3 regions of the Pseudomonas sp. SZ40 genome follow, and region 2 is predicted to be linked to each of the others. Evidence: predicted binding sites of a transcription regulator. Region 2 holds the regulator's gene; each other region holds the start of a gene.
The links. The regulator sigma-54, encoded in region 2, starts transcription at its own class of promoters, with help from an activator protein. The targets are predictions, from matches to a motif close to ANTGGCATNNANNTTGCTNT.
Positions count from the first base shown of each region.

Region 1: the regulator sigma-54 is predicted to act here: its motif matches at 1,945-1,964, upstream of nirB (nitrite reductase large subunit NirB).
Region 3: the regulator sigma-54 is predicted to act here: its motif matches at 5,633-5,652, upstream of glnA (glutamate--ammonia ligase).

Region 1 covers NZ_JBQWIF010000012.1:120,674-130,448, reverse strand. Annotated here, with positions in the region: gene nirB (nitrite reductase large subunit NirB) at 1-1,777, opposite strand, end outside; gene ACT9T4_RS12290 (PA4780 family RIO1-like protein kinase) at 3,469-4,356, opposite strand; gene ada (bifunctional DNA-binding transcriptional regulator/O6-methylguanine-DNA methyltransferase Ada) at 4,529-5,569, shown strand; gene ACT9T4_RS12280 (acetyl-CoA C-acetyltransferase) at 5,600-6,877, opposite strand; gene ACT9T4_RS12275 (3-oxoacyl-ACP reductase) at 7,027-8,382, shown strand; partial or broken gene ACT9T4_RS12270 (helix-turn-helix transcriptional regulator) at 8,383-8,781, opposite strand; gene ACT9T4_RS12265 (MaoC family dehydratase) at 8,989-9,775, shown strand, end outside.
Region 2 covers NZ_JBQWIF010000004.1:193,666-203,440, forward strand. Annotated here, with positions in the region: gene ACT9T4_RS05930 (STAS domain-containing protein) at 152-460, opposite strand; gene ACT9T4_RS05935 (MlaC/ttg2D family ABC transporter substrate-binding protein) at 457-1,089, opposite strand; gene mlaD (outer membrane lipid asymmetry maintenance protein MlaD) at 1,101-1,574, opposite strand; gene mlaE (lipid asymmetry maintenance ABC transporter permease subunit MlaE) at 1,574-2,371, opposite strand; gene ACT9T4_RS05950 (ATP-binding cassette domain-containing protein) at 2,371-3,180, opposite strand; gene ACT9T4_RS05955 (KpsF/GutQ family sugar-phosphate isomerase) at 3,429-4,403, shown strand; gene ACT9T4_RS05960 (KdsC family phosphatase) at 4,403-4,924, shown strand; gene lptC (LPS export ABC transporter periplasmic protein LptC) at 4,934-5,503, shown strand; gene lptA (lipopolysaccharide transport periplasmic protein LptA) at 5,490-6,032, shown strand; gene lptB (LPS export ABC transporter ATP-binding protein) at 6,035-6,760, shown strand; gene ACT9T4_RS05980 (RNA polymerase factor sigma-54) at 6,928-8,436, shown strand; gene hpf (ribosome hibernation-promoting factor, HPF/YfiA family) at 8,517-8,825, shown strand; gene ptsN (PTS IIA-like nitrogen regulatory protein PtsN) at 8,841-9,305, shown strand; gene rapZ (RNase adapter RapZ) at 9,325-9,775, shown strand, end outside.
Region 3 covers NZ_JBQWIF010000021.1:24,401-34,175, forward strand. Annotated here, with positions in the region: gene ntrC (nitrogen regulation protein NR(I)) at 1-1,304, opposite strand, end outside; gene glnL (nitrogen regulation protein NR(II)) at 1,301-2,386, opposite strand; gene ACT9T4_RS16735 (DUF4124 domain-containing protein) at 2,805-3,428, opposite strand; gene ACT9T4_RS16740 (DUF4124 domain-containing protein) at 3,434-3,961, opposite strand; gene glnA (glutamate--ammonia ligase) at 4,133-5,539, opposite strand; gene thiI (tRNA uracil 4-sulfurtransferase ThiI) at 5,870-7,324, shown strand; gene typA (translational GTPase TypA) at 7,498-9,318, shown strand; gene ACT9T4_RS16760 (DUF2339 domain-containing protein) at 9,612-9,775, shown strand, end outside.

The DNA.
Region 1 (9,775 bases), on a different contig from region 2:
CCACGGCGCCGATGGCGATCAACCCGTCCGGGGTGATCTCGCCACCGGGAATACGCGGCACCACCGAGTAGGTGCCGTTCTTCTGCATGTTGGCCATGAAGGTGTCGTTGGTGTCCTGCAGCGGGATCAGCAGCGGGTCGGTGATCGGCTGGTTCCAGCACGACGCGAGGATCGAGCCGACCGCTGGCTTGCAGATATCGCAGCCGGTGTGGCCGCGGCCATGCTTGGCCAGCAGTTCTTCGAAACTGAGCACACCTTCCACCCGGACGATGGCGTACAGCTCCTGACGGGTATGGGCGAAGTGCTCGCAGAGGCTCTTGTCCACCGCCACGCCGCGGGCGCTCAACTCATGCTCGAAGACCTGTTTGAGCAAGGCGCTGCAACCACCGCAACCGCTGCCGGCCTTGGTGATGGCCTTCAGCTCGCCGAGGTCGGTGATGCCGGCGTCGACCTGGCAGCACACCGCGCCCTTGCTGACGTTGTGGCAGGAGCAGATGGTCGCGGTATCCGGCAGCGCATCGGCGCCCAGGGTCGGCGCGCCTTCGGACAGCGGCAGAATCAGGCTGGACGGATCGGCCGGCAGCTTGATGCCGTTCTGGGCGTACTGCAGCAGGGTGTCGTAATAACTGTTGTCGCCGACCAGCACGGCGCCGATGACGTGCTGACCATCCGGCGAGACCACCAGACGGCGGTAGCTGGCATTGGCTTCGTCGATATAGCGGTAGCTCTTGGCGCCCGGCGTGGCGGCGTGAGCATCGCCGATGGAGCCGACGTCGACGCCAAGCAGCTTGAGCTTGGTCGACATGTCGGCGCCGGTGAATAGTTCGTGGGGCGCGCCAGCCAGCTGTGCGGCGACATTGCGGGCCATCGAATAGCCCGGCGCGACCAGGCCGAAGACCATGCCATTCCAGGACGCGCATTCGCCGATGGCGAAAATCGCCGGGTCGCTGGTGCGGCAGTCGTTGTCGACCACCACGCCCCCGCGGGTCGCGATGTCGAGCCCGGCGGCACGGCCCAGGGCGTCCTGCGGACGAATACCGGCGGAAAACACGATCAGGTCGGTCTCAAGGAATTCGCCATCATTGAACTTCATGCGGTAGGCGTATTCCTCACCGATGACGATCTCCTGGGTGGCGCGCGATAGATGCACACCCACACCCAGGGCCTCGATGCGCGCCCGCAATGCGTCGCCACCGTCGTTATCCAGCTGCACCGGCATCAGGCGTGGCGCGAACTCCACCACATGAGCTTCCAGGCCAAGGGACTTGAGGGCATTGGCCGCCTCGAGACCGAGCAGACCGCCGCCCACCACCACGCCACGGCGGGCGCTGGCCGCGGCAGCGCGGATGCCGTCGAGGTCGTCCAAGGTGCGGTAGACCAGGCGCGAATTGCCCTCGGCGCCCGGAATCGGCGGTACGAACGGATAGGAACCGGTGGCCAGCACCAGCCGGTCGTAGCCGCGACGGCCGTTGGTGGTGACGACTTCGCGGTTCTCGCGGTCGATCTCCAGCACCTGCTCGCCGAGGTGCAGATGCACGCCGTTGCGGGCGTACAGATCAGGCTCGCCCAGGGCCAGGGCTTCGGCATCCTTGCCGGAGAAATACTCGGACAGGTGCACACGGTCGTAGGCGCGCTGGCGCTCTTCGCCATACACGTGCACCTGATAGCGATGCAGGGCGCCGCTGGCGATCAGCTGCTCCACACAGTGGTGGCCGACCATGCCGTTGCCGATGACGATCAGGTTCTCGCGCTTGATCGATGTGACGATGGAATTCATAGCCTGCCCTCTGTCTGCTGCGGTATCACGGTTTTCTGCAACGCAAAAAAAAGACGCCTGGAGCTGTTGTCAGCTTCAGGCGTCTTTGCCTTGGATTCAGTTATGTGGGGTGAGTATCAGGTCATGGCCTGTTCACCGGCCCCATCGATGATGGGTGCACAGGTTTGATAGCAGGTTGCATGCCAAGGCCTTGAAAAAGCCGGGAAGGCCCATGGCAAAGGGCTTGGCAGGCTCCTGCAGATCGGCGCGACTGGCGCAGGATACGAACCAAGATGAAGCAGGCGATCCTGAAACTCACCATTTCGGGGCAGCCCAAGCGGATTCGTGGGCGCAGGTCGGGTAAGCGCTACCTGCCGGCGCAGTGCCTGTGGGAGCGCGCCATGCGCGCGAAATCGCGGGCATGGCCCGCTCCCACAGTGGATCGCGGAACCGCCGTTCCCTGCGATTCTTCAGATAGGTCAGCGGGCGCAGGGTAGATGTTCATCCATCAGGCGGACCGCCCTTCAGCGCACCAACTTGTGGGAGCGCGCCATGCGCGCGAAATCGCGGGCATGGCCCGCTCCCACAGTGGATCGCAGAACCGCCGTTCCCTGCGATTCTTCAGATAGGTCAGCGGGCGCAGGGTCGATGTTCATCCATCAGGCGGATCGCCCTTCAGCGCACCAACTTGTGGGAGCGCGCCATGCGCGCGAAATCGCGGGCGCGGCCCGCTCCCACAGTGGATTGCAAAACGGCCGTTCCCTGCGGTTCTCCAGACAGGTCAGCGGGCGCAGGGTCGATGTTCATCCATCAGGCAGACCGCCCTTCAGCGCACTACCTTGTGGGAGCGCGCCATGCGCGCGAAATCGCGGGCGCGGCCCGCTCCCACAGTGGATCGCGGAACCGCCGTTCCCTGCGATTCTCCAGGCCGGTCCTAGGGCGCAGGATGGATGTTCACTCATCCTGCGAGCTGCCCTTCAGCGCAGTACCTTGTGGGAGCGCGCCATGCGCGCGAAATCGCGGGCGCGGCCCGCGCCCGCGGTGGATCGCGGAACCGCCGTTCCCTGCGATTCTTCAGGCCGGTTCGCGGGCGCAGGATGGATGTTCACTCATCCCGCGAGCTGCCCTTCAGCGCATCAACTTGTGGGAGCGCGCCATGCGCGCGAAATCGCGGGCGCGGCCCGCTCCCACAGTGGATCGCGGAACCGCCGTTTCCTGCGATTCTTCAGGCAGGTTCGCGGGCGCATGATGGATGTTCACCCATCCTGCGAGCTGCCCTTCGGCGCAGTACCTGTGGAAGCGCGCCATGCGCGCGAAATCGCGGGCGCGGCCCGCTCCCACAGTGGATCGCGGAACCGCCGGTCCCTGCGATTCTTCAGGCCGGTTCGCGGGCGCAGGATGGATGTTCACTCATCCCGCGAGCTGCCCTTCAGCGCACCAACTTGTGGGAGCGCGCCATGCGCGCGAAATCGCGGGCATGGCCCGCTCCCACAGTGGATTGCAAAACGGTCGTTCCCTGCGATTCTTCAGATAGGTCAGCGGGCGCAGGGTCGATGTTGATCCATCAGGCGGACCGCCCTTCAGCGCACCAACTTGTGGGAGCGCGCCATGCGCGCGAAATCGCGGGCACGGCCCGCGCCCGCGGTGGATCGCAGCCGTACAGGGTGGGCCGGGCGGCGATCCGCTTCAGCCCACCACTGCATCAAGCTCAATCACCGCTCCCAGGGCGGAGGCGGCTCCTGGTCCTTGGGCTCGTCCTCGGCGTTGAGCGCGGCCTGACGGCGTGCCTCATCGGCCAGGGCGGCCTTGATTTCACGCAACACGGCGTCGACGTCGGCCTCGTCCTCGGGGTCATCGAACTCCCCGGTCAGCACGCTATCCGGCGTCAGCTTGCCGTCTTCGTAGAGCGCCCACATTTCCTTGGCGTACTTGGTGAACTTGAGCTCCGGTGCGAACTGGCCGAAATAGGCGGCCATGTTGCCGACGTCACGCTCGAGCATCTTGAAGGCGTGGTTGTTGCCGGCCGCATCCACCGCCTGGGGCAGGTCGATGATCACCGGGCCTTCAGGGCCAAGCAGCACGTTGAATTCGGACAAGTCGCCATGCACCAAGCCGGCGCAGAGCATCTTGACGATTTCTTCGATCATGAAAGCGTGGAATTCACGGGCGTCTTCGGGGTGCAGGTCGACGTCGTTGAGGCGCGGCGCTACGCCACCCTCGCCGTCCCCGACCAGTTCCATGAGCAGCACACCCTCGAGAAAGTCATAGGGTTTCGGCACCCGGACCCCGGCGCTGGCCAGACGAAACAGGGCTGCCACCTCGGCGTTCTGCCAGGCGTCTTCCTGCCCCTTGCGACCATACTTGGAGCCCTTGGCCATAGCCCGCGCGTCACGGCTGTTGCGTACCTTGCGACCTTCCTGATACTCGGCGGCCTGGCGGAAACCCCGCTTGTTGGCTTCCTTGTAGACCTTGGCGCAACGCAACTCGGTACCGCAACGCACAACATAGACCGCTGCTTCCTTGCCGCTCATCAAAGGGCGAATCACCTCGTCCACCAGGCCGTCTTCGACCAGGGGCTCAATGCGTTTTGGCGTCTTCATCAGCTTTTATTAGGGTCCTCAATGGGCTATGCGGCCCTTTTATACGGCAATCCTCGGGCAGCGCACAGTCTCTATGGAAAATGTGCCGACTCATACACTTTGAAAGCGTGATTGGCACTGGCGCGTAATCTGGTCGATACCGACAATCCAGTGTCTGTTACAGGAGATGAACATGTCGGAAGAACGCCACTGGCAAGCCGTATGCGAACGCGATGCCACGCAGGACGGTGAATTCGTCTTCGCCGTGCGCTCGACCGGCATCTACTGCCGCCCCAGCTGTCCGGCACGCCGGCCAAGGCGCGAGAACGTCAGTTTCCATGCCACGCCCGCACACGCCGAGGCGGCGGGGTATCGGCCCTGTAAACGCTGCTCGCCCCGGGGCAGCAGCCTGGCCGAGCAGCTCGACGCGCTGGTGACTGCAGCCTGCCGCCTGCTCGACGAAGCGGAAAGACCACCGACTCTGCAAGCACTTGCCGCGCGCATCGGCCTGTCACCGTCGCACCTGGCCAGAGCCTTCAAGGCACGTACCGGGATGACACCCAAGGCCTGGGGCAGCGCCCGCCAGCGTGAGCGCCTGGCGCTCGAACTGCCCCAGGCCGGTTCGCTGCTCGATGCTGCGCTGAACAGCGGTTACTCCAGTACCCGCGCACTCTACGAGCGGGCCGATGGGGTGAGCGCGGCCAGCCGACGCAAAGGTGCCGCCGGGGAATCGCTGCGCCTGGCAGTGGCGCCCTGCCCACTGGGCTACCTGCTGGTGGCGAGCAGCGACACTGGCCTCTGCGCCCTGTTGTTCGGCGAATCCGCGAACGCGGTGGAGGCGGAGCTGCGTCAGCGCTTTCCTGCGGCAACGCTGCAGCGTGACGACAAGGCACTGGAGGAGTGGCTGAACGCGGTGCTGATGCAGCTCGAGGAACCGGCACGCGCTGCCTGCCTGCCGCTGGATCTGCAAGGCACGGCGTTTCAGCAGCAGGTATGGCAGGCCCTGCGGGCCATCCCAATGGGTCAGACGCGAACCTACGGACAACTGGCCGCCAACCTGGGCAGCCACCCACGGGCCATCGCCCGAGCCTGCTCCAGCAATCCGCTGGGCCTGCTGGTGCCCTGCCACCGCGTCACCGCAGCCGATGGCAGCCTCGGCGGCTACCGCTGGGGCGTGGCACGCAAGGCCGCCTTGCTCGAGGCCGAAGCCAAGACGACGCGGCGCGAGGATTGATCGGCCAGCCGGTCGCCCTGGTCGGCCGACTCAGCGCTCCAGAATCGCGGTAACGCCCTGGCCACCGGCGGCGCAAATGGAGATCAGGCCACGGCCTTCGCCGGCCACCGATAGCAGCTTGGCCAGGTTGGCGACGATGCGCCCACCCGTCGCTGCGAACGGGTGGCCAGCCGCCAGGGAGCTGCCCTTGATGTTGAGCTTCGCACGGTCGATGCCGCCCAGCGGCTGTTGCAGACCCAGCTTGCTGCGGCAATAGTCGGCGTCCTCCCAGGCCTTGAGCGTGCACAGCACCTGAGCGGCGAAGGCTTCGTGGATTTCGTAGTAGTCGAAATCCTGCAGCGTGAGGCCATTGCGCGCCAGCAAGCGCGGCACCGCATACACCGGCGCCATCAACAGCCCCTCGTTGCCTTTGACGAAATCCACCGCCGCCGCCTCGCCATCGCGCCAGTAGGCAAGAATCGGCAGACCACGGGCCTTGGCCCATTCTTCGCTGGCCAGCAGGACCAACGACGCACCATCGGTCAGCGGTGTCGAGTTGGCTGCGGTCAGGGTGCCGCGCTGGCCACGCTCGAACACGGGCTTGAGGGTGGCCAGCTTGGCCAGGTCGATATCGGGGCGCAGGTTCTGGTCACGGGTCAGGCCGAGAAACGGCGTCAGCAAATCGTCCTGCCAGCCTTCGGCGTAGGCGGCAGCGAGCTTGCGGTGGCTCTCCACGGCCAACTGATCCTGCTCGTCACGCGGGATGGCCCAGTGCTGCGCCATCAGCTCGCAATGCTGGCCCATGGACAAGCCGGTGCGCGGCTCGCCATTGCGCGGTAGCGAGGGCGCCAGGTGCCGTGGACGCAGCTGCAGCAGCGCCTTGATCTTGTCGCCGGTGCTCTTGCCGCGATTGGCTTGTAACAGGATCTTGCGCAGGCCTTCGTTGACGCCGATGGGCGCATCCGAGGTGGTGTCCACGCCACCGGCGATACCGCTTTCGATCTGCCCCAGGGCAATCTTGTTGGCCACCAGCAGCGCGGCTTCGAGCCCGGTGCCGCAGGCCTGTTGCAGGTCGTAGGCCGGGGTTTCGGGGGCCAGGCGCGAGCCGAGTACGCATTCGCGGGTCAGGTTGAAGTCCCGCGAGTGCTTGAGCACCGCCCCTGCGACCACTTCGCCAAGGCGCTCGCCGTGCAGGTTGTAGCGCTCGATCAGGCCCTCCAGCGCGCTGGTGAGCATGGCCTGGTTGCTGGCCGTGGCGTAGGCGGTATTGGAGCGGGCGAAGGGAATACGGTTGCCACCAACGATGGCGACCCGGCGCGGCAGGCTCATGTACGGCTCCTTGCGGGTAATATTCTGCGGCACTTTAGGGTGCCGATTCACCGACACGGTGGCCGGTTATTGGGCTGCTGTCGATGCATGAAACGAGTGATGGCGTACAGTGGTCAACCTCTTTGAGTTTCTGCCCTGGAGTCTGTTCCATGTCCGATCGCTACCTCAACTTCGCCAATACGCCTACCGGACGCCGCCTGGTCGGCGCGCTCGGGCTGCCCGCTCCGCTGCCTCTGGAACGCTGGGTGGCGGGCCGCAACAGGCCTCTGGAAGGTGCGTTGCTGATCGGCGGTAACGGCGACCTGGGCGCTGCGGTGGCAGCCTTCGCCAGCCGCCTGACCGACGAAACCTTCGCCGCTCTCGATGACCAGTACGGCCTGCCGCGCTGGACCGCCGAGCATGGCCCGAAGCTCAAGGGGCTGGTGTTCGATGCCAGTGGCCTGAGCCGCTTCGAGGAGCTCGATGCCCTGCGTCAGTTCTTCCAGCCTGCCCTGAAGAACCTCGGTCGCTGCCCACACGTGGTGGTGCTCGGTCGCGCCCCGCAGACGCTCGACGATCCTCAGGCGTCCAGCGTGCAGCGTGCCCTGGAGGGCTTCACCCGCTCCCTGGCCAAGGAGATCCGCCGTGGCGGCACCGTGCAACTGCTGCACGTCGATCAGGGTGCGCAAGATCAGCTGGAGGGCGCCCTGCGCTTCCTGCTTTCGCCCAAGAGCGCCTATGTGTCGGCCCAGGTACTGCGCCTTCAGCCCTACGCGCAGCAGGTCAACGACTGGACCCGCCCACTGGCCGGCAACACCGCACTGGTCACTGGCGCCAGCCGTGGTATCGGCGCCGCCATCGCCGAAACCCTGGCGCGCGACGGCGCCGAAGTTTTGCTGCTGGACGTACCCCAGGCCAAGGATGCCCTCGATGCCCTGGCCTCGCGCCTCGGCGGACGCAGCCTGGCGCTGGATATATGCGCCGACGACGCGCCCGCGAAACTGGTCGAGGCCCTGCCGCACGGGGTGGATATCGTCGTGCACAACGCAGGTATCACCCGTGACAAGACCCTGGCGAAGATGAGCGAGGGGCTCTGGGAGTCGGTGATCGACGTCAACCTGCGCGCACCGCAGCAGCTCACCGATGCCCTGCTGCAAGCCGGTACCCTGCGCGATAACGGCCGAGTGGTGCTGATCGCATCGCTGAGCGGCATCGCCGGTAACGTCGGGCAGACCAACTATGCAACCAGCAAGGCCGGGCTGATCGGCCTGGCGCAAAGCTGGGCGCCGACGCTGGCCGAACGTGGCATCAGCATCAACGCCGTGGCCCCGGGCTTCATCGAAACGAGCATGACCGCCGCCATCCCCTTCACCATCCGCGAGGCCGGCCGGCGCATGAACGCCATGAATCAGGGCGGCCTGCCTCAGGATGTCGCCGAAGCCGTGGCCTGGTTCGCCCAGCCCGGTTCCGGCGCGGTCAGTGGTCAGGTGTTGCGGGTATGCGGGCAGAGCCTGCTGGGTGCCTGATCAGACTGGGCCGCGGCCGGCTGCCTGCAGCCGGCCGCGGCGGCGAAACTCCACCGGCGTTTCGCCGACCCAGCGCTTGAACGCGCGGTAGAAGGTGCTGGGCTCGGAAAACCCGGTGCGTTCGGCGATCAGCTCGATGCGCTCGTCGGTCTCCAGCAACAGGCGTTTGGCCAACTGGCTACGACGATCGTTGACCATGTCGTTGAAGCGCACATTGGCCTGCGACAGTTGCTCACGAAGCCGTCGGGCGGGCATCTGCAGGCGCGTGGCGACCTGCTCGAGGGTGGCACCTTCGGCGAGTAACTGATCGATCAGCTCATGCACCTGGCTGACCAGGTCCAGGCGCGCTTCGCCCAACGAGCGTCGCAGCAGCGGATTGAGCAGGTATGAGAGCTGCGGCGTATCGGTGATCGACCGCATCAGGGCGCAGCCCGCCGGGTAATTTCATGCATGCTGGCGTCTTCCTTGCCTGGCTGAATGACGACAAGCGTAGGCGGCTTTGAAGATTTGCGCCCGGCCCAAGCGCGGCGGGCACCAATACAGGCTGGCTACTGTCCTAAATCTCGGCGAAAGTACGCTGAATTCCACTTTGCACCGGAGCGCACGATGGCAACCGAATGGCTCGATCTGCACACCCCGCCGGCTCTGCCTGGCCTGCTCCTGCGCGCGGCGATGCGTCGTGGTATCACCGGCAAGGTGCTGCCGCATCGAGGGCTGCGCTGCCAGGTCAGTGTCGACCCCAGCCACCTGGCCCGCTATCGCCAGTTGTGCGGATTTGCCGACGATGCCCGGCTGCCTGCCACCTACCCCCACGTGCTGGCTTTCGCGCTGCAGATGAAGCTGCTCACCGAAGCCGACTTTCCCTTTCCCCTGCTCGGCCTGGTGCACCTGGAAAATCGTATCAGGGTGATTCGCCAGCTCGCCGGGCTGGGCCCTTTTACCCTGAGCGTGGAGACCAGCAACCTGGCGCCCCATGACAAGGGTGCGGTATTCAGTGTCATCACCCGCCTCGAGGACCAGCTCGGGCTGCTCTGGGAAGGTGACAGCCGCCTGCTCTGCCGAGGCATGAAACTGGACGGCCAGACGGTCGGGCGCAGCGACCCTGCCAGCCTGCCGATGGACGAGCTGACTCAATGGCAGGCGCCTGCCAACATCGGCCGCCGCTATGCGCGAATCTCCGGCGACTACAACCCCATCCACCTGTCGGCACTGACCGCCAAACCCTTTGGCTTCCCACGCGCCATCGCCCACGGTCTCTGGAACAAGGCGCGGGCCCTGGCGGCGCTGCAGGCGCACCTGCCGGCCTCGGGGTACAGCGTCGAAGTGCGCTTCCAGAAACCGGTGCTGCTGCCGAGCAGCATCCGCATGCGCGCCAGCCTGCCCGCGGCCGAAG
Region 2 (9,775 bases):
GGAAGCAACGATGCTGGCTTCACGATCCACCAGCCGCGTTCGGCACGAGCCTGTAGACATGGGGCGAGCATCATACCAAAAAATCTGACGAGAAATTCCCGGTATCGAACGCCACCGCGAGAAGCTCATCGCCGCCGCTCGCAGAGTGCCTTCAGGCCTCCAGGGGCAGTACGTGCTGAAGCTCGCACACCTTGGCGATCCCGGCCATGTCCCTGGGCAGACCGCGAATGCTCAGTGTCTTGCCGGCAGCTCGGGCATCGCGGGTGTAGCAGAGCAGCAGGGAAAGCCCGACGCTGCTGGACTTCTCAACCGCCGCGCAGTCGATCACGCAGGCGGGCGCCTGGGTGGCCTGGATCAGCCGGCCACCCTGCTCGCGCAGGGCCGGACCACTCTGATAATCGAGGATGCCGGAAAGCGCCAGAACGCCTGGCGCCTGCTCGAAGATAGCCGCTGAACTCACGATGCCCCCCGGGCCTGGCGTGCGCGGGCGACGGTATCGGCCCAGCTGTCGATGACCTTGTCCAGATCGTTGCGGTTGTTCTGCATCGACTGGGCGAACTGGTCACGGAACAGCTTGCCGACGTTGATACCGTTGATCACCACATTACGCAGCTTCCAGGTCCCGTCCATGGCGACCATGGTGTACGACAGCGGATAGACCGTGCCCTTGCCGTCGCGAATCTCCATGTTGACCGAGGTGCGCTGCGGGTCCTGCTTGCCGGAAGCAGGCAGCACACGGATGTCCTGGTTGTTGTACTCGAGCAGCGCGTTGCCATAGAACTGCATCAGGCTGCGCTTGAAGTTCTCCTGGAAACGGGTCATCTGCTCGGGTGTGGCCTCACGCGAGTAGCGCACCGTCATCACGCTGCGGGCGACGCCATCGACATCGACCACCGGCCCCAGGATCTCGTTGAGCGAGTTGTAGAACGCGTCGGGATTGCTGCGGTACTGCTCCTTGTTGGCCTTGAGATCGGCCAGCAGGGTCTCGGTGGTCTGCTGCACCACTTCATGGGCGGCAGGCGCGGCCACTGCCAGCAACGGCAGTGCGGCCAGCAGAGCGACAAGGCTGTTGCGCACGGTCTTGATCATCATCGGGTACCTCATTGGCTGTCCTGATCCCTATTGACCGAATTGAGCAGGAATTTGCCAATCAGGTCTTCGAGCACCAGAGAAGACTGGGTGTCATGGATGGTTCCGCCGTCGGCCAGCAGCTCTTCATCGCCACCGACGCTGATCCCCACGTACTTTTCACCGAGCAGCCCTGCAGTCAGGATCGACGCGGTGGAGTCCACCGGAAGATTGTCGACACTGCCGTCTAGTTCCATCGTTACGCGCCCGGTGTAGCTGTCACGATCCAGATCGATCGCCGTCACCCGACCGATGCTCACCCCCGCCATGGTCACCTTGGCGCGCATGGTGAGGCCGGCAATGTTGTCGAAGTGCGCGTAGACCTTGTAGGTGTCGACGGCGTTGCCAGGCGCCAGGCCGCTGACACGCAGAGCCAGCAGCAGCAGGGCCAGCAGGCCGGCCAGGAGAAACAGGCCGACACCGATTTCCATCGTGCGGTTTTGCATCAGAAATCTCCAAACATCAAAGCGGTCAGAATGAAATCCAGCCCCAATACGGCCAGCGAGGCATACACCACCGTACGGGTGGTGGCGCGGCTGATACCTTCGGAGGTGGGCTCGCAGTCGTAGCCCTGGAACACCGCGATCCAGGTAACGACGAAGGCGAAGACCAGGCTTTTGATTATCCCGTTGAGCACGTCTTCGCGGAACGAAACACTGTTTTGCATATTGGCCCAGAACGAGCCTTCGTAGACGCCCAGCCAGTCGACGGCGACCATCGCCCCGCCCCAGATACCGACCACGCTGAAAATCATGGTCAGCAGCGGCATGGAGATGAAGCCCGCCCACAGTCGCGGTGCGACGATGTGCTTGAGCGGGTCGACACCAATCATCGCCAGGCTCGATAGCTGCTCGGTGGATTTCATGTTGCCGATCTCGGCGGTCAGCGCGGAACCGGCTCGACCGGCGAACAGCAACGCAGTGACCACCGGCCCCAGCTCACGCAGCAGAGTCAGGGCGACCATCTGCCCGACCGCCTGCTCGGACCCGTACTTGGCGAGAATGCTGAACCCCTGCAGAGAAAGCACCATGCCGATGAACAGGCCGGAAACCACGATGATCGCGAGCGACAGCACGCCCACCGAATACAGCTGCTTGATCAGCAGTTGCAGCGAGTTGCCCGACGTACCGCGACCGAACAGCGCGCGCAGCAGAAAGATCGTCGAACGCCCCAGCGAGGCGACCACGTCGATACCCGCACGCCCGAACAGGCGTACGCGTTCGAGTGTAGATGTCCTGCGCATCAGCGCCCCCCCAGTAAATCGTCGTGGTAGCTCGGCGCTTGAAAATGAAACGGGACCGGCCCGTCTGGCGTGCCCTGCATGAATTGGCGCACCCGTGGATTCTCGGAGTCGCGCAACTCGGCAGGCGTTCCCTGCCCCAGCACCTGACTGTCACCGACCACATAGATGTAGTCGGCGATGCTCGCGGTTTCCGCCAGATCGTGGGAGACCACGATGCTGGTGATACCCAGGGCATCGTTGAGCAGACGGATCAGGCGCACCAGCACGCCCATGGCGATCGGGTCCTGGCCGACGAACGGCTCGTCGTACATCAGAATCTGCGGATCCAGGGCAATCGCCCGGGCCAGCGCGACGCGCCGCTTCATACCGCCGGACAGCTCATCGGGCATCAATTCGATGGCACCACGCAAGCCGACTGCCTGCAGTTTCATCAGGACAATGTCACGAATCATTTCTTCGGGGAGCTGGGTATGCACCCGCAACGGGAACGCCACGTTCTCGAACACGTCGAGGTCGGTGAACAACGCGCCACTCTGAAACAGCACGCCCATCTGCTTGCGCATGTCGAACAGCTCGCTGCGCGACAGGTCGGGCAGATTCAGGCCGTTGACGTGTATCTGACCCGCGCTCGGGCGCAGCTCGGCGGCTATCAGCCGCAACAAGGTGGTCTTGCCGCACCCGGAGGGGCCCATGATCCCGGTGACCTTGCCCCGCGGTATGCATATGTCGACGTTCTTGAAGATGTGCCGCTCGCCGCGTTGAAAACTGACGTTTTTCAACTCGACCGCGTACTGATTTTCGGCGCTCATCGGAACTCCATTGCGTACTGCCTTCCTAATCAGACGCCCAGCATCGGAATAAGGGCACGGCGATCGGCCATGCGGGCCAAAAATGGCAGCGGACTATAGCATTCGCGCCAATGGCCGCCAAAGCCGAGCAAGACCGACGTTCAGGCTTGTGACAGCTTTGCCACTTTTGCGCAGCGCCATGAATGATGAGTCCTGTAGTCTTTCCCGCTATAATCCCTGTCTTTTTCGTACAGCAGCCCAAGCAGAGCATGAACCAGACCCGCGACCTGATTGATTCCGCACAGCGCACCATCCGCCTCGAGATCGAGGCGGTGCAAGAGCTGCTGCCTCGTATCGACGCCGATTTCGTCAAGGCATGCGAGCTGATTCTCGCCAGCAAGGGCCGCGTGGTCGTGGTCGGCATGGGCAAATCAGGGCATATCGGCAACAAGATCGCCGCCACCCTGGCCAGCACCGGTACCACCGCATTTTTCGTGCACCCTGCCGAAGCCAGCCACGGCGACATGGGCATGATCACCCGTGACGACGTCGTGCTCGCGCTGTCCAACTCGGGCTCCACGGCCGAAATCGTCACACTGCTGCCGCTGATCAAGCGCCTCGGCATTACCCTGATCAGCATGACCGGCAACCCGGAGTCGCCGCTGTCCAAGGCTGCCGAAGTCAACCTCGACACCCGCGTAGCCAAGGAAGCCTGCCCACTCAACCTGGCGCCGACCTCTTCCACCACCGCCTCGCTGGTACTTGGCGACGCCCTGGCCATCGCGCTGCTGGAGGCCCGCGGCTTCACCGCCGAAGACTTCGCCTTCTCCCATCCGGGCGGTGCCCTGGGTCGCCGCCTGCTGCTCAAGGTCGAGAACGTCATGCACGCGGGCGAGAGCCTGCCGCAGGTCAAACGCGGCACCAGCCTGCGTGATGCATTGCTGGAAATGACCCAGAAAGGCCTGGGCATGACCGCGGTCCTTGAAAACGACGGTCGTCTGGCCGGGATCTTCACCGACGGTGACCTGCGCCGCGCCCTGGACAAAGGCATCGATGTACGTGATGCGCGCATCGACGACGTCATGACCCCGCACGGCAAGACCGCTCGTGCCGATATGCTCGCTGCCGAGGCCCTGAAGATAATGGAAGACAACAAGATCAGCGCGCTGGTGGTAATCGACACCAGTGGTTACCCGGTAGGCGCCTTCAACCTTGGCGACCTGCTGCGCGCGGGGGTCATGTGATGAACGACCTTCTGCAGCGCGCTCGCGCAATCAAACTGGCGATCTTCGACGTCGACGGCGTGCTTACCGACGGCAAGCTGTACTTCCTGGTCGACGGCAGCGAGTTCAAGACCTTCAATACCCTGGACGGTCAGGGCATCAAGATGCTGATCAACTCAGGCGTACGCACCGCTATCATCAGCGGCCGCAAGACCCCGGTGGTCGAGCGTCGCGCACAGAATCTGGGTATCCAGCATCTGTACCAGGGCCGTGAAGACAAACTCGACGTGCTCGACGAGCTGCTCGCCGAGCTGGGCCTGAGCTACGAACAGGTGGCCTACCTGGGCGATGACCTGCCGGACCTGCCGGTGATTCGCCGCGTCGGCCTGGGCATGGCGGTAGCCAGCGCCAACGGCTTCGTGCGCGAGCATGCCCACGGCGTCACCGAAGCGCGTGGCGGCGAAGGTGCGGCCCGCGAATTCTGCGAACTGATCATGCGCGGCCAGGGCACTCTCGAAGCCGCCCAGTCCGCCTACCTCTAGGGCCTGCCGATGCTGCGCAAATTCATCACTCCCGTCCTGCTGACCTTCGGTGCACTGCTGCTGGTGGCCGCCGGGTACTGGAACATCAATCCAGACAGTTTCTCCAGCGCGCCACAGCAGAGCGGGCCGGACAATCCGATCGACTTCTACGCCGTGAATGCCCGCAGCGTGCAATACCTGCCCGACGGCAAGGTGCAGAGCGACATGACCAGCGACCGCCTGGAGCACGTGCAGAGCACCGACGTCACCCTGCTGACCGAGCCGCGCATGAATCTGTTCCGCGGCACCGAACTTCCCTGGAAGGTGCGCAGCGCCCGTGGCGAGGTAGGCCCGGATGGCGAAGAGGTCGAATTGATCGATCAGGTGCGCGTGGAGCGCACGGACGAAAAAGGCCGCCCCACTATACTCACCACCAGCCGCCTGACCGTATTCCCACAGAAGGAATATGCGCAGACCCAGCAAGCCGTTAGAATCGACGCGGCCAACGGGGTGACCACGGCACAAGGAATGAAAGCGTACTTGAATGACGGCAGGATGCTCCTGCAGTCCAACGTAAGAGGCCAGCATGAGGTTCGTTAAAACCCTCCCCCTACTTCTCAGCCTCGGCGCCACGCTCGGAAGCGCAAGCGCCTGGGCTCTGCCGAGCGACCGCGATCAACCGATCCGCGTGCAGGCCGACAGTGCTGAGCTGGACGACAAGCAAGGCGTGGCGGTGTACCGCGGCGATGTCGTCATCACTCAGGGCACCCTGAAAATCACTGGCGACACCGTCACCATCACCCAGAATGCACAGGGCGATATCGACGTGTTCACCTCGGTGGGCAAACCGGCCTACTACGAGCAGAAGCCGTCTGCCGACAAGCAGATCGTCAAGGCCTACGGCCTGACCATCCAATACTTCGCGGCCAATGAACGCATCGTGCTGATCGACCAGGCCAAGGTGGTTCAGGAAGGCAACACCTTCGAAGGCGAGAAGATCGTCTATGACACCCAGCGTCAGATCGTCAATGCTGGTCGCGCCACGGGCACCAACGTGTCGACCCCGCGCCCGCGCATCGACATGGTGATTCAGCCGCAGAAGAAACCCGCCGCCGAGCAGGGCCAATAACGATGGCAACACTGAAAGCCCAGCATCTGGCAAAAAGCTACAAGGGTCGCCAGGTCGTTCGCGACGTCAGCCTGAGCATCGAAAGCGGGCAGATCGTCGGCCTGCTCGGCCCCAACGGCGCCGGCAAAACCACCTGCTTCTACATGATCGTCGGCCTGGTTCAGGCCGATCAGGGCCGCGTGCTGATCGACGATCTCGACGTCAGCCACCAACCCATGCATGGCCGTGCTCGCGCCGGTATCGGCTACCTGCCTCAGGAAGCCTCGATCTTTCGCAAGCTGAGCGTCTCCGACAACATCATGGCGATCCTGGAAACGCGCAAGGACCTCAACCGTGCGCAGCGTCTGCAGGAGCTGGAAAGCCTGCTGCAGGAATTCCACATCACGCACATCCGCGACAACCTGGGCATGAGCCTCTCGGGTGGCGAACGCCGCCGCGTCGAAATCGCCCGCGCCCTCGCCACCTCGCCGAAATTCATCCTTCTCGATGAGCCCTTCGCCGGCGTCGACCCGATCTCGGTCGGTGACATCAAGCAAATCATTCACCACCTCAAGGCCAAAGGCATTGGCGTGCTGATCACCGACCACAACGTGCGCGAAACCCTGGATATCTGCGAAACCGCCTACATCGTCAGCGATGGTCAACTGATCGCCGAAGGCGATTCCGCTGCGATCCTGGCCAACCAGGTGGTCAAGGAAGTCTATCTGGGCCACGAATTCCGCCTGTAACGAATTTCCCGCCGATGAACGCCCAGCGCCCGCTACCCACGACAGGGTCGTAATGAAATGGTAACGGGCTCTAGGCAAAGCACTCGGATTCAGGCATATAATTTGCTTCCTAGTGGCGCTTTGGCGCCCTGTCGTGGATCGCGCACAGACGCCAGATAAGGTCTGCAATGAAACCATCGCTAGTCCTGAAAATGGGCCAGCAGCTGACGATGACACCGCAGCTGCAACAAGCCATTCGCCTGCTCCAACTGTCCACGCTGGATCTGCAACAGGAGATCCAGGAGGCACTGGAGTCGAACCCGATGCTCGAGCGTCAGGAAGAAGGCGACGACTTCGACAATTCGGACCCCATGGCCGACGGCGCGGAAAGCGCACCCACGGCGGCCGCTCAGGAAGAGAAATTTCAGGAACCAACTTTCCAGGAAAACACCCAGACCGTCGACAATCTGGAAGAAGGCGAATGGGGCGAGCGAATCCCCAGCGAACTGCCGGTCGACACGGCCTGGGAAGACGTCTATCAGACCAGCGCCAGCAGCCTGCCAAGCAATGATGACGACGAGTGGGACTTCACCACTCGCACCTCTGCCGGCGAGAGCCTGCAGAGTCACATGCTCTGGCAACTCAACCTGGCACCTATGTCCGACAAGGACCGCCTCATCGCAGTGACGCTGATCGACTGCATCAATGGTCAGGGCTACCTCGAGGAAACCCTCGAAGAAATCACCGACGCCTTCGACCCCGAACTCGATGTCGAGCTCGATGAAGTCGAAGCCGTGCTGCACCGCATCCAGCAGTTCGAGCCTTCCGGCATCGCCGCCCGCGACCTGCGCGAGTGCCTGCTTCTGCAACTGCGCCAACTGCCGGCCAATACCCCCTGGCTGAGCGAGGCCCAGCGCCTCACCAGTGACTACCTCGACCTGCTCGGCAGCCGCGACTACAGCCAGCTGATGCGCCGCATGAAGCTCAAGGAAGACGAGCTGCGCCCGGTCATCGAGCTGATTCAGAGCCTCAACCCGCGCCCCGGTTCGCAGATCGAATCGAGCGAGCCCGAGTACGTGGTGCCTGACGTGATCGTGCGCAAGCACAACGATCGCTGGCTGGTGGAACTCAACCAGGAGGCCATGCCTCGCCTGCGCGTCAACGCGCAGTACGCAGGTTTCGTGAAGCGCGCCGACTCCAGCGCCGACAACACCTTCATGCGCAATCAGTTGCAGGAAGCACGCTGGTTCATCAAGAGCCTGCAGAGCCGCAACGAAACCCTGATGAAGGTCGCGACGCAGATCGTCGAACACCAGCGCGGCTTCCTCGACTACGGCGACGAAGCCATGAAGCCGTTGGTACTGCACGACATCGCCGAAGCGGTGGGCATGCACGAGTCGACCATCTCGCGTGTCACCACCCAGAAGTACATGCATACACCGCGTGGCATTTACGAGCTGAAATACTTCTTCTCCAGCCACGTCAGCACCTCCGAAGGCGGCGAATGTTCGTCCACCGCGATCCGCGCGATCATCAAGAAACTGGTCGCCGCGGAAAATGCGAAAAAGCCATTGAGCGATAGCAAGATCGCTGGTTTACTGGAAGCACAGGGCATTCAAGTGGCGCGCCGCACAGTCGCCAAGTACCGTGAATCGCTCGGTATAGCGCCTTCGAGCGAACGCAAACGACTGATGTGAGCGGCCTTGTAGTAGAGCCCCAGTGTTCCTGCGGCAGGTGTATAGCCTGCCACTCACACACGGCAACAAGGAGAAGCGGTATGCAAGTCAACATCAGTGGGCACCAGCTGGATGTGACAGACGCACTACGCAGCTACATCGAGGAAAAGCTCGGACGTCTCGAGCGGCACTTCGACAAGATCACCAATGTGCAGGTCATCCTGGAGGTCGAGAAGCTCAAGCAGAAAGTCGAAGCCACCTTGCACATCGCCGGAGGCGAAGTGGTGGCCAATGCCGAGCATGAAGACATGTACGCCGCCATCGATCTACTGACCGACAAACTTGACCGCCAACTCATCAAGCACAAGGAAAAACAGCTCGACCGCCAGCAGGGCGCAATGGCCCGCTGACCTCGTCCTTCTCCTATGATCCGACTTGAAAATATCCTGACCCCCGGCCGTTCCCTCGTGAACGTGCCGGGCGGCAGTAAAAAGCGTGTACTCGAACAGATAGCTGCCGTGATCGCGCGCGACCTGCCCGATCTCGATGGCCAGACCATCTATGAAAGCCTGATCGCCCGGGAGAAACTCGGCTCGACCGGTTTCGGCAATGGCATCGCCATTCCTCATTGCCGCTTGCCCGGATGCAGTTCACCGATCAGTGCGCTGCTGAAACTCGACGCCGCGGTGGATTTCGACGCAATCGATGGCGCCCCTGTCGATTTGCTGTTCGTGCTGCTGGTTCCCGAAGCAGCGACCGATGAGCACCTGGAACTGCTGCGCCAGATCGCCAGCATGTTCGACCGCGAGGACGTTCGCGAGCGACTGCGCCAGGCTCAGGACAGTCAATCGCTGTACCAGACCGTAGTGAACGTGCAGAACGGCCAATAGCCCTACACAGGATGAGCCCATGCGCCTGATCATCGTCAGCGGCCGTTCCGGCTCGGGCAAGAGCACCGCTCTCGACGTGCTCGAGGACAACGGTTTCTATTGCATCGACAATCTGCCTGCCGGCCTGCTTCCCGAGCTGGCCGAACGGGCGTTGCTGCACACCGAGCTGTTGCACCCGCAAGTGGCGGTGTCGATAGACGCACGCAACCTGCCCAGCCAGCTCAAGCGTTTCTCCGAACTGCTCGACGAAGTGCGCGGCCGCAATATCCGCTGCGATGTTCTTTACCTGGATGCCAGCGAAGAAACGCTGCTCAAGCGCTTTTCGGAGACGCGCAGGCGTCATCCGCTGACCAACGACCAGCGCTCGCTGGCCGAGGCCATGGTCGACGAGACCAAGCTGCTGAGCCCGATCATCGACCGTGCCGACCTCAAGATCGATACCACTCACCTGAATCTCTACCAACTGCGCG
Region 3 (9,775 bases), on a different contig from region 2:
AGGGCCGTCTCGATCATGATCCGCTCGAACGCCGGTACGGCGCTGTCGAGGAGGTTCGACTGGCCACGGCCCAGGGCCTGATCGGCCCACTGGCGCAGTGCCTGTTCCCAGTTGCTGACCGGTGCATTGTCCTGGGGCTGGACGAGCAACTCCGGCGGCAGGTCGTCGACATGCACTTCACGCCCCGAGGCCATCACCGTGATCCAGCGGCAGGTGTTCTCCAACTGGCGCACGTTGCCCGGCCACGCCAGCTGCTGCAGGTAATCCTCGGTTTCGCTCTTCAGCAGCTTGGGCTCGACCGCGAGCTCCGTGGCGGCACGGCTGAGGAAGTGCCTGGCCAGGGTCGGAATGTCTTCGCGGCGATCGGACAGGCGCGGGATGTGGATGCGGATCACATTGAGGCGGTGGAACAGGTCTTCGCGAAACTTGCCGGCCGTGACCAGGCTTTCCAGGTTCTGGTGGGTAGCGGCGATGATGCGTACATCCACCTTGACCGGCGTGTGCCCGCCGACCCGGTAGAACTCGCCATCGGCCAGCACGCGCAGCAGGCGGGTCTGGGTGTCGGCCGGCATGTCGCCGATCTCATCGAGAAACAGGGTGCCACCATCGGCCTGCTCGAAGCGCCCGCGCCGCTGGTTGGCCGCGCCGGTGAAGGCGCCTTTTTCATGGCCGAAGAGCTCGGACTCCATCAGGTCCTTGGGGATCGCCGCCATGTTGAGGGCAATGAACGGCGATGCTGCCCGCGGGCTGTGACGGTGCAGGGCATGAGCGACGAGCTCCTTGCCGGTACCGGACTCGCCATTGATCAGTACGGTGATATTGGAGTGCGACAGCCGGCCGATGGCCCGGAATACCTCCTGCATCGCCGGCGCTTCACCGATGATTTCCGGGGTGCGCGCCTGTACGACCGGCACGTGAAGGCCCTGCTGCTCCTGGGCATGCTGATTGGCACGCTTGACCAGCGATACCGCTTCGTCGACATCGAAGGGTTTGGGCAGGTACTCGAAGGCGCCACCCTGATAGGACGCTACGGCGCTGTCCAGATCCGAATGGGCGGTCATGATGATCACCGGCAGGCGCGGGTGCATCTCGCGGATTCTGGCCAGCAGCTCCAGGCCGCTGGAGCCAGGCATGCGAATGTCGGAGATGATCACGTCCGGCTGCTGACGGGTCAGGCGACCGAGCACGCCATCGGCGCTGTCGAAGCTCTGGGTGCTCATGCCCTCCTGCTGCAGGGCCTTTTCCAGGACCCAGCGGATGGAGCGGTCGTCGTCAACGATCCATACGGTTTCACTGCGGCTCATGTCGGAGTTGCTCCTTGTTCCAGCGGCAGAAAGATCGAGAACACGGTGTTGCCAGGATGGCTCTCGCATTCGATCAGGCCTTGATGCTGACTGATGATGTTCTGGGTAATCGCCAGGCCCAGCCCGGTGCCGTCGGCACGCCCGCTGACCATGGGATAGAAGATGGTTTCCTGCAGTTCAGGCGCGATACCCGGACCGTTGTCGATGATTTCGATCTTGGTCACCAGGCGATGGCGAATGTAGCCAATGGTGAACTGCCGCAAGGTGCGCGTGCGCAAAGTGATGCGCCCAGGGCGCAGGTCGGGCTTGGAGCCTATCGCCTGCATGGCATTGCGTACGATGTTGAGTACGGCCTGGATCATCTGTTCGCGGTCGATGATCAGGTCCGGGATGCTCGGGTCATAGTCGCGCACCAGCACGATGCTGCCCTGGCTCTCGGCTTCGACCAGGCTGGCGACGCGTTCCAGTACTTCGTGCACATTGGTGACCGCCAGCGATGGCAGCTTGTTGGAGCCGAGCATGCGATCGACCAGATTGCGCAGGCGGTCTGACTCTTCGATGATGACGTTGGTGTAATCCTTGAGGCTTTCCTCCGGCAGCTCGCGGGCCAGCAACTGGGCCGCGCCGCGAATGCCGCCCAGCGGGTTCTTGATTTCGTGGGCCAGGCCGCGGACCAGCAGTTTGGTGGTCTCCTGCTTGGAGAGCTGGGCTTCTTCCTTGGTGATGCGCAGCAGGCGATCACGAGGATGCACCTCGAGCAGCAGCATGGTTTCGCCGCGGCTGAGTACGGGCGTGACGGCGTAGTCGACGGTCAGGCTCTGGCCGGTCTGGGTGGTCAGCACGGCCTCGCGTTTGTTGAACGGATGCGCCTCGGCGACCGCCTGGCGCAGAGCGCCCAGGGCTTCGCGGGTTTCGGTGAACAGTTCGCTAATGAACTGGCCGTGGCTGCGTTGACCGCTGACGGCCAGAAGCATTTCGGCGGCAGGGTTCATGTATTCCAGGCGCAGGTCGGCATTGAGCAGCAGCGTGGCTGTGGTCAGGTTGTCGAGCAGCAGGCGGTGCAGGGCTTCATTGATGATCATCGGGCAAGCTCCAAGGGCTTGCCCGCAGTGCATCCGCCAGCAGGGGATGTCTGGACAAGGCGATGGCCGTTGTCTGGCAACGTGGCGCAGCTTGGCGTGTCTCGTTGCGGGTGTGGGCCAGCCAAAATTCGTTCCTCGTGCGGTTTGCAGCAGAAGGGCCGGAGGGTATGGCGGGCGAGGCGCACCTCGGGCCATCCGGCAGTGCGGGAGAAAATGCAAGAAGCAAACCAAAGCCCTCTAAAGACGCGCGCAAAGGCGCAATGGGCCGGATTTGGCAACTTTTCGGCGCAACGATGAAAATCGTCGTGTGCCAATTTGGGACGAGTATAGAAATAGGTGCGTTGATGCGCACCTTATTGGTGCGAAGTGATTTGAGGCGGAGTGTCTTGCGGCGCCGGTCGTGTCGCCGCGGCGGGTATTACAGGAAAGGCAGGATGCTGATGATGCCCTTGTCTTCCTCTTTCGGCTTGTCCTTGAGCGGGCATTCCGGACGCACGCCGTAGTCGGTTTTCTCGCAGGGGCGAACCTTGCGCTTCTGGGCCAGGGTTACCCGCTTCATGTGGAAAGGCTGGCTGGGCGTGCGCTCGACGATGATGCCGCCCTCGGTGATGATTTCCACGGCAATCTGGTGAGTGCCTCGGTCGACGTTCTCGAGCGGGAATACCGGACTACGCCCGGCGCTGCCGACCGGTTGGCCGTCCAGTAGCAGGCGATAGCTATGGCCCGGGTGCAGAGCCGGGTCGCTGTTGACGGTGACGATCAGGTTGCCGGCGTTGTCGTTGATGGTCGCGTCCGGTTGCGGAATGGTGATTCTCAGTAGCTCGTAGCCAAGCACCGGCTGGGGTGCGACTGGTGCGGTAGGGGGCGTGCTGCGCGGTTGCGCAGGCTCGATGCGGTTGGATGGTGCCATCTGCACCTGCTGGGCGTTGCCGTCTCGCGGTTTATCGGTGAACACGCGATTACCCTCTGCATCCACATAGGTATAAACCTGGGCGAGGCAGGGCAGGGCGATCAGCAAAAGGCCGAAAAGCAGGGCGCGCATGGTGATCACTTACCTCGGGCCGGGCTGTTGGTGCTGGTGCGTTGCACCGTGAAGGTGCGCGTTTCGCTCTGCTGGACGATCTGCTCGCCCTGCATGACGGCAACCGCCAGGCTGTGCTCGCCACGGTCAATCTGATTCACCTGCAGGCGCGGCACGTTACTGGGCGAGCCATAGGGTTTTCCATCCAGTATCAGGCGCAGGCTGTGGCCGGGACCCAGGCGGGGCTCGATGGTGACGCCTACCGAGAAGGTGCCGTTGTTGGCGCGTAGCGCTTCGTCACTGGGCAGGTCGCGCAGCGCCAGTATCTGATAAGGGTTCTGAGGCATCTCGCTCAGTCGGGGCGTGGCCGGCTGCGCGGGCGCGGCCGCCGGCTCCGTGGTATTGATCGGCTTCAGCTCGACACTCTCGGCCTTGGTGCCCTCGGGGGGCTGATTGGTGAACACCGTGTTGCCGTTGGCATCGGTGTACTTGTAGATCTGTGCGCTGACCGGCAGGGCCAGTATCAGCAACAGGCAAGCGAGCGTGCGGCGCATGGGGCCGGTCTCCGATCTGGATGATGTGAGTAGCCTTGCACCGCGGCGGCGCGCTGGCAAGCGTGCGACGCCAAGGATTTGCACTGCGCCCATGAAATGGCAGGCATAAAAAAACCTCCCCGGCAGAGCTGGGGAGGTTTCTGTCACGCCGCTATGTGCAGCGAGGCTGGTTTAGACGCTGTAGTACAGGTCGTATTCCAGCGGGTGCACGAAAGTGCGCACCTTGATTTCTTCTTCCGATTTCAGCTCGATGTAGGCATCGATGAAGTCGTCGGAGAACACGCCGCCCTTGGTCAGGAATGCGCGGCCCTTGTCCAGCTCTTCCAGGGCTTCTTTCAGGCTGCCGCAAACCTGCGGGATCAGCTTGCCTTCTTCCGGCGGCAGGTCGTACAGGTTCTTGTCCGCAGCGTCGCCAGGGTGGATCTTGTTCTGGATGCCGTCCAGGCCGGCCATCAGCAGTGCTGCGAAGGCCAGGTAGGGGTTGGCAGCCGGATCCGGGAAGCGCGCTTCGATGCGGCGGGCTTTCGGGCTGGAAACGTATGGGATACGGATCGAGGCGGAACGGTTGCGAGCCGAGTAGGCCAGCATGACCGGCGCTTCGAAGCCTGGAACCAGACGCTTGTAGGAGTTGGTCGACGGGTTGGTGAAGCCGTTCAGGGCCTTACCGTGCTTGATGATGCCGCCGATGAAGTACAGCGCGGTTTCCGACAGGCCGGCATAGCCTTCACCGGCGAAGGTGTTCTTGCCGTCTTTGGAGACCGAGATGTGTACGTGCATGCCCGAACCGTTGTCGCCATACAGCGGCTTCGGCATGAAGGTAGCGGTTTTGCCGTAGGCATCGGCCACGTTGTGCACGCAGTACTTCAGGGTCTGGGTTTCGTCGGCCTTGGCCACCAGGGTGTTGAACTTCACGCCGATTTCGTTCTGACCGGCAGTCGCCACTTCGTGGTGGTGAACTTCGATGACCAGGCCCATTTCTTCCATGGCATTACACATGGCAGTACGGATTTCGTGGTCGTGGTCGCACGGCGGAACCGGGAAGTAACCACCTTTGACGGCTGGGCGGTGGCCCTTGTTGCCGCCTTCGATGTCGGCGTCGGTGTTCCAGGAGCCTTGTTCGGAGTAGATCTTGAACATGGAGCCGGAGATGTCGGACTTGAACTTCACTTCGTCGAAGATGAAGAACTCTGGCTCCGGGCCTACGAATACGGTGTCACCGATACCGGTGGTTTTCAGGTATTCCTCGGCGCGACGAGCGATGGAGCGCGGGTCACGATCGTAGCCTTGCATGGTGCTCGGCTCGATGATGTCGCAGACCAGGATCAGGGTCGGCTCTTCGGTGAACGGGTCGAGAACGGCAGTGCTGTCATCCGGCAGCAGGATCATGTCGGAGGCTTCGATGCCTTTCCAGCCATGGATGGAGGAACCGTCGAACATCTTGCCGACTTCGAAGAATTCGTCGTCCAGGGCATCACGGGCCGGCATGGTCACGTGGTGCTGCTTGCCCTTGGTGTCGGTGAAGCGCAGGTCAACCCACTTCACGTCGTGTTCTTTGATCAGTTGAACAGCCTTAGACATGTTGTCCTCCAGGTGGATAGGGTCTTCTATTGACCCTTCTTTGAGTTCGTGACGCCGGGCAAGATGGTCTGCCAAGACACCCTGCCTCACAAGGGAGCAATTTGCATGCCAGTGCCCCGTGATGGGCTCATGCCCTGAAAACCAGCGCTGGCGCGGGTATCCTCTCATCAACGTGCATTGGCGTGGCTCCTTATTGGTGCGAATATTTAACATCGTGCTCGATATTGGTGCGATGTCGGAATGTTTGAGGATTTTTGGTCAAAGCTTGAGCAATTTCCGCTATAATCCGCGCCCCTGTTTTTCAGGCCCTGGTGCCCGACATTTGCTCCCATGAAACTGATCGTCAAAGTCTTTCCGGAAATCACCATCAAGAGCCCGCCGGTTCGCAAGAACTTCATCCGGCAGTTGGCCAAGAACATCCGTGCAGTCACGCGTGATCTCGATCCGCAACTGCAGGTGACCGGTGTCTGGGACAATCTGGAAGTGAAGACCGAGGTCACCGAGGCCAGGCTTCTGCACGAGCTCGTGGAGCGCCTGAGCTGCGTGCCGGGCATCGTGCATTTTCTGCAGATCGACGAATACCCGCTGGGCGACTTCGACGATATCGTCGAAAAGTGCAAGCTTCATTACGGCGACCTTCTGCCGGGCAAGATCTTTTCGGTGCGCTGCAAGCGCGGTGGCCGGCATTCTTTCTCCTCCATCGATGTCGAGCGTCATGTCGGCAGCCAGTTGCGCCAGCAATGCGGCGCTGCAGGTATCGACCTGAAGAAGCCCGAGATCGAGGTGCGCATCGAGATCCGCGATCAGCGCCTGTTCGTCATTCATCACCAGCATCCGGGCATGGGCGGTTATCCGCTGGGCTCGCTGGAGCAGACTCTGGTGCTGATGTCCGGTGGTTTCGACTCTACCGTCGCCGCTTACCAGATCATGCGCCGCGGCCTGATGACCCATTTCTGTTTCTTCAATCTCGGTGGTCGTGCCCACGAACTGGGCGTGATGGAAGTCGCCCACTATCTGTGGCAGAAGTACGGTCGCTCGCAACGCGTGCTGTTCATCAGCGTGCCGTTCGAGGAAGTGCTCGGCGAGATTCTCGGCAAGGTCGACAACAGCTACATGGGCGTGACCCTCAAGCGTATGATGCTGCGCGTCGCCAGCCGTCTGGCCGATCGCCTGCAGATCGATGCGCTGGTCACCGGTGAAGCGATCAGCCAGGTATCAAGCCAGACCCTGCCGAACCTCTCGGTGATCGATTCGGTCACCGACAAGCTGGTACTGCGCCCGCTGATCACCAGCCATAAACAGGACATCATCGATACCGCCGAGGCTATCGGCACCGCCGAGTTCGCCCGGCACATGCCAGAATACTGCGGCGTGATTTCGGTGAACCCGACCACCAAAGCCAAGCCCAATCGCGTCGTTTATGAAGAAGAGCAGTTCGACATGGCCGTGCTCGAGCGCGCGCTCGAGCGGGCACGCCTGATCGCCATCGATCGGGTGATCGAAGAGCTGGGCCAGGACGTGCAGGTCGAGGAAGTCGCCGAGGCGTTGCCGGGCCACGTGGTGATCGATATTCGTCACCCCGATCAGGTCGAGGACGAGCCGCTCGAGCTCGCCGGTATCGACCTGCAGGCCATGCCGTTCTATGCCATCAACAACCGTTTCAAGGAACTGGACGCTAGCCGCCAGTACCTCCTGTATTGCGACCGAGGGGTGATGAGTCGCCTGCATGCCCACCACCTGCTGAGCGAGGGACATGCCAATGTGCGCGTTTATCGTCCGGCATAAGACGCCCGGGCTCAATGGCGGCAGCATCCGCCATCGCCCTCCCGACCCGATTGGCGACGAGTTTGTCGCCACACATCGTTAACAGACTGCCTTTATCCTTAATCCCGATTTTTCGCGTTGGGCCGCTGAATGCAACTGCTGGGTAGCCCGACCCAACCTACGAGACCACTACTGTGATCGAGAATCTACGCAACATCGCCATCATCGCCCACGTTGACCATGGTAAGACCACCCTGGTTGACGCCCTGCTGCGTCAGTCCGGCACCCTGGAGCGCAGCGAGCTCAACGACGAGCGCGTGATGGACAGCAACGACCAGGAGAAAGAGCGCGGCATTACCATTCTGGCCAAGAACACCGCCATCAAGTGGAACAACTACCGCATCAACATCGTCGACACCCCCGGCCACGCCGACTTCGGCGGTGAAGTAGAGCGCGTGATGTCGATGGTCGACTCCGTGCTGCTGGTCGTTGACGCCCAGGACGGCCCGATGCCGCAAACCCGTTTCGTGACCAAGAAGGCCTTCGAAGCCGGCCTGCGTCCGATCGTGGTGATCAACAAGATCGACCGTCCGGGCGCGCGTCCGGATTGGGTCATGGACCAGATCTTCGACCTGTTCGACAACCTCGGTGCCACCGAAGAACAGCTGGACTTCCAGGTTGTCTACGCCTCGGCCCTGAACGGCATCGCCGGTCTGGATCACACCGACATGGCTGAAGACCTGGCCCCGCTGTACCAGGCCATCGTCGACCACGTTCCCGCGCCGAACGTCGACATCGACGGTCCGTTCCAGATGCAGATCTCGGCACTGGACTACAACAGCTTCCTGGGCATCATCGGTGTTGGCCGTATCGCCCGTGGTCGCGTCAAGCCGAACACTCCGGTTACCGCCATCGACGTCAACGGCAAGAAGCGTAACGGCCGTATCCTCAAGCTGATGGGCCACCACGGTCTGCACCGTGTGGACGTCGAAGAGGCCACCGCCGGCGACATCGTCTGCGTCAGCGGCATGGACGAGCTGTTCATCTCCGACACCCTGTGCGACCAGAACAACGTCGAAGCGATGACCCCGCTGACCGTCGACGAGCCGACCGTATCCATGACCTTCCAGGTCAACGATTCGCCGTTCTGCGGCAAGGAAGGCAAGTTCGTCACCAGCCGTAACATCAAGGAGCGCCTGGACAAGGAGCTGCTGTACAACGTTGCCCTGCGCGTTGAAGAAGGCGACTCGGCCGACAAATTCAAGGTCTCCGGCCGTGGTGAACTGCACCTGTCGGTACTGATCGAGAACATGCGCCGCGAAGGCTTCGAAATGGGCGTTGGTCGTCCGGAAGTGATCATCCGTGAAGTCGACGGTGCCAAGCACGAGCCGTACGAAAACGTCACCATCGACATCCCGGAAGAATCCCAGGGCAAGGTCATGGAAGAAATGGGTCTGCGTAAAGGCGACCTGAGCAACATGGTGCCGGATGGCAAAGGTCGCGTACGTCTGGAATACAACATCCCGGCGCGTGGTCTGATCGGCTTCCGTAACGCCTTCCTGACCCTGACCAACGGTGCAGGCATCCTGACCTCGATCTTCGACCGTTACGACGTGATGAAGTCGGGCCACATGTCCGGCCGTCAGAACGGCGTACTGGTGTCGATCGATACCGGCAAGGCGCTGACCTACTCCCTGGAAACCCTGCAGGCGCGCGGCAAGCTGTTCGTCGAGCACGGCCAGGAGATCTACAACGGTCAGATCATCGGTCTGAACAGCCGCGACAACGACCTGGGCGTCAACCCAACCAAAGGCAAGAAGCTCGACAACATGCGTGCTTCGGGTAAGGACGAAACCATCGCTCTGGTTCCGCCGGTCCGCTTCACTCTGGAGCAGGCTCTGGAATTCATCCAGGACGACGAGCTGTGCGAAGTGACGCCGAAGTCGATCCGTCTTCGCAAGAAGATCCTCGACGAAGGCGAGCGTACCCGCGCTGCCAAGAAAGCCAAGAACTGATCCGGTTCTAGCTGACTAGAGAGCCCCCGCCGGCGTGAGCCTGCGGGGGCTTTTTTGTGGGCGGTGATCGCGCTGGAAACGGCAGGCGCACCCGGAAATCTTGCCCGCTGCCATGACAAGTCACCTTTCACGTTGTCAGTATCGGTGCGAAAAATTGCCGGGTTTTGCCGTTCCATTGCCGTCGTCCACAATTGTGAGCGACGCCATCATCTGAACGTGTGAAGCCCATATACTGCGGGGTCTGTCAGGCCTGCGCCCGGCATGGATGGTTTTCTCTTCAAGGATGCGAGTGCATGCAGTGGATTTTCATGCTGGTCGGACTGGTGCTCGGCGCGCTGTTGCTGGGCGCGACGAATGGCGAAGCGATGGCCGGGGCGGCGCTGGGTGCCCTGCTTGGGCTGGCGGCAGGGCAGGCGCTCGCGCTGCATGCGCTGAAGCTTCAGCATGAGGCGCTGCG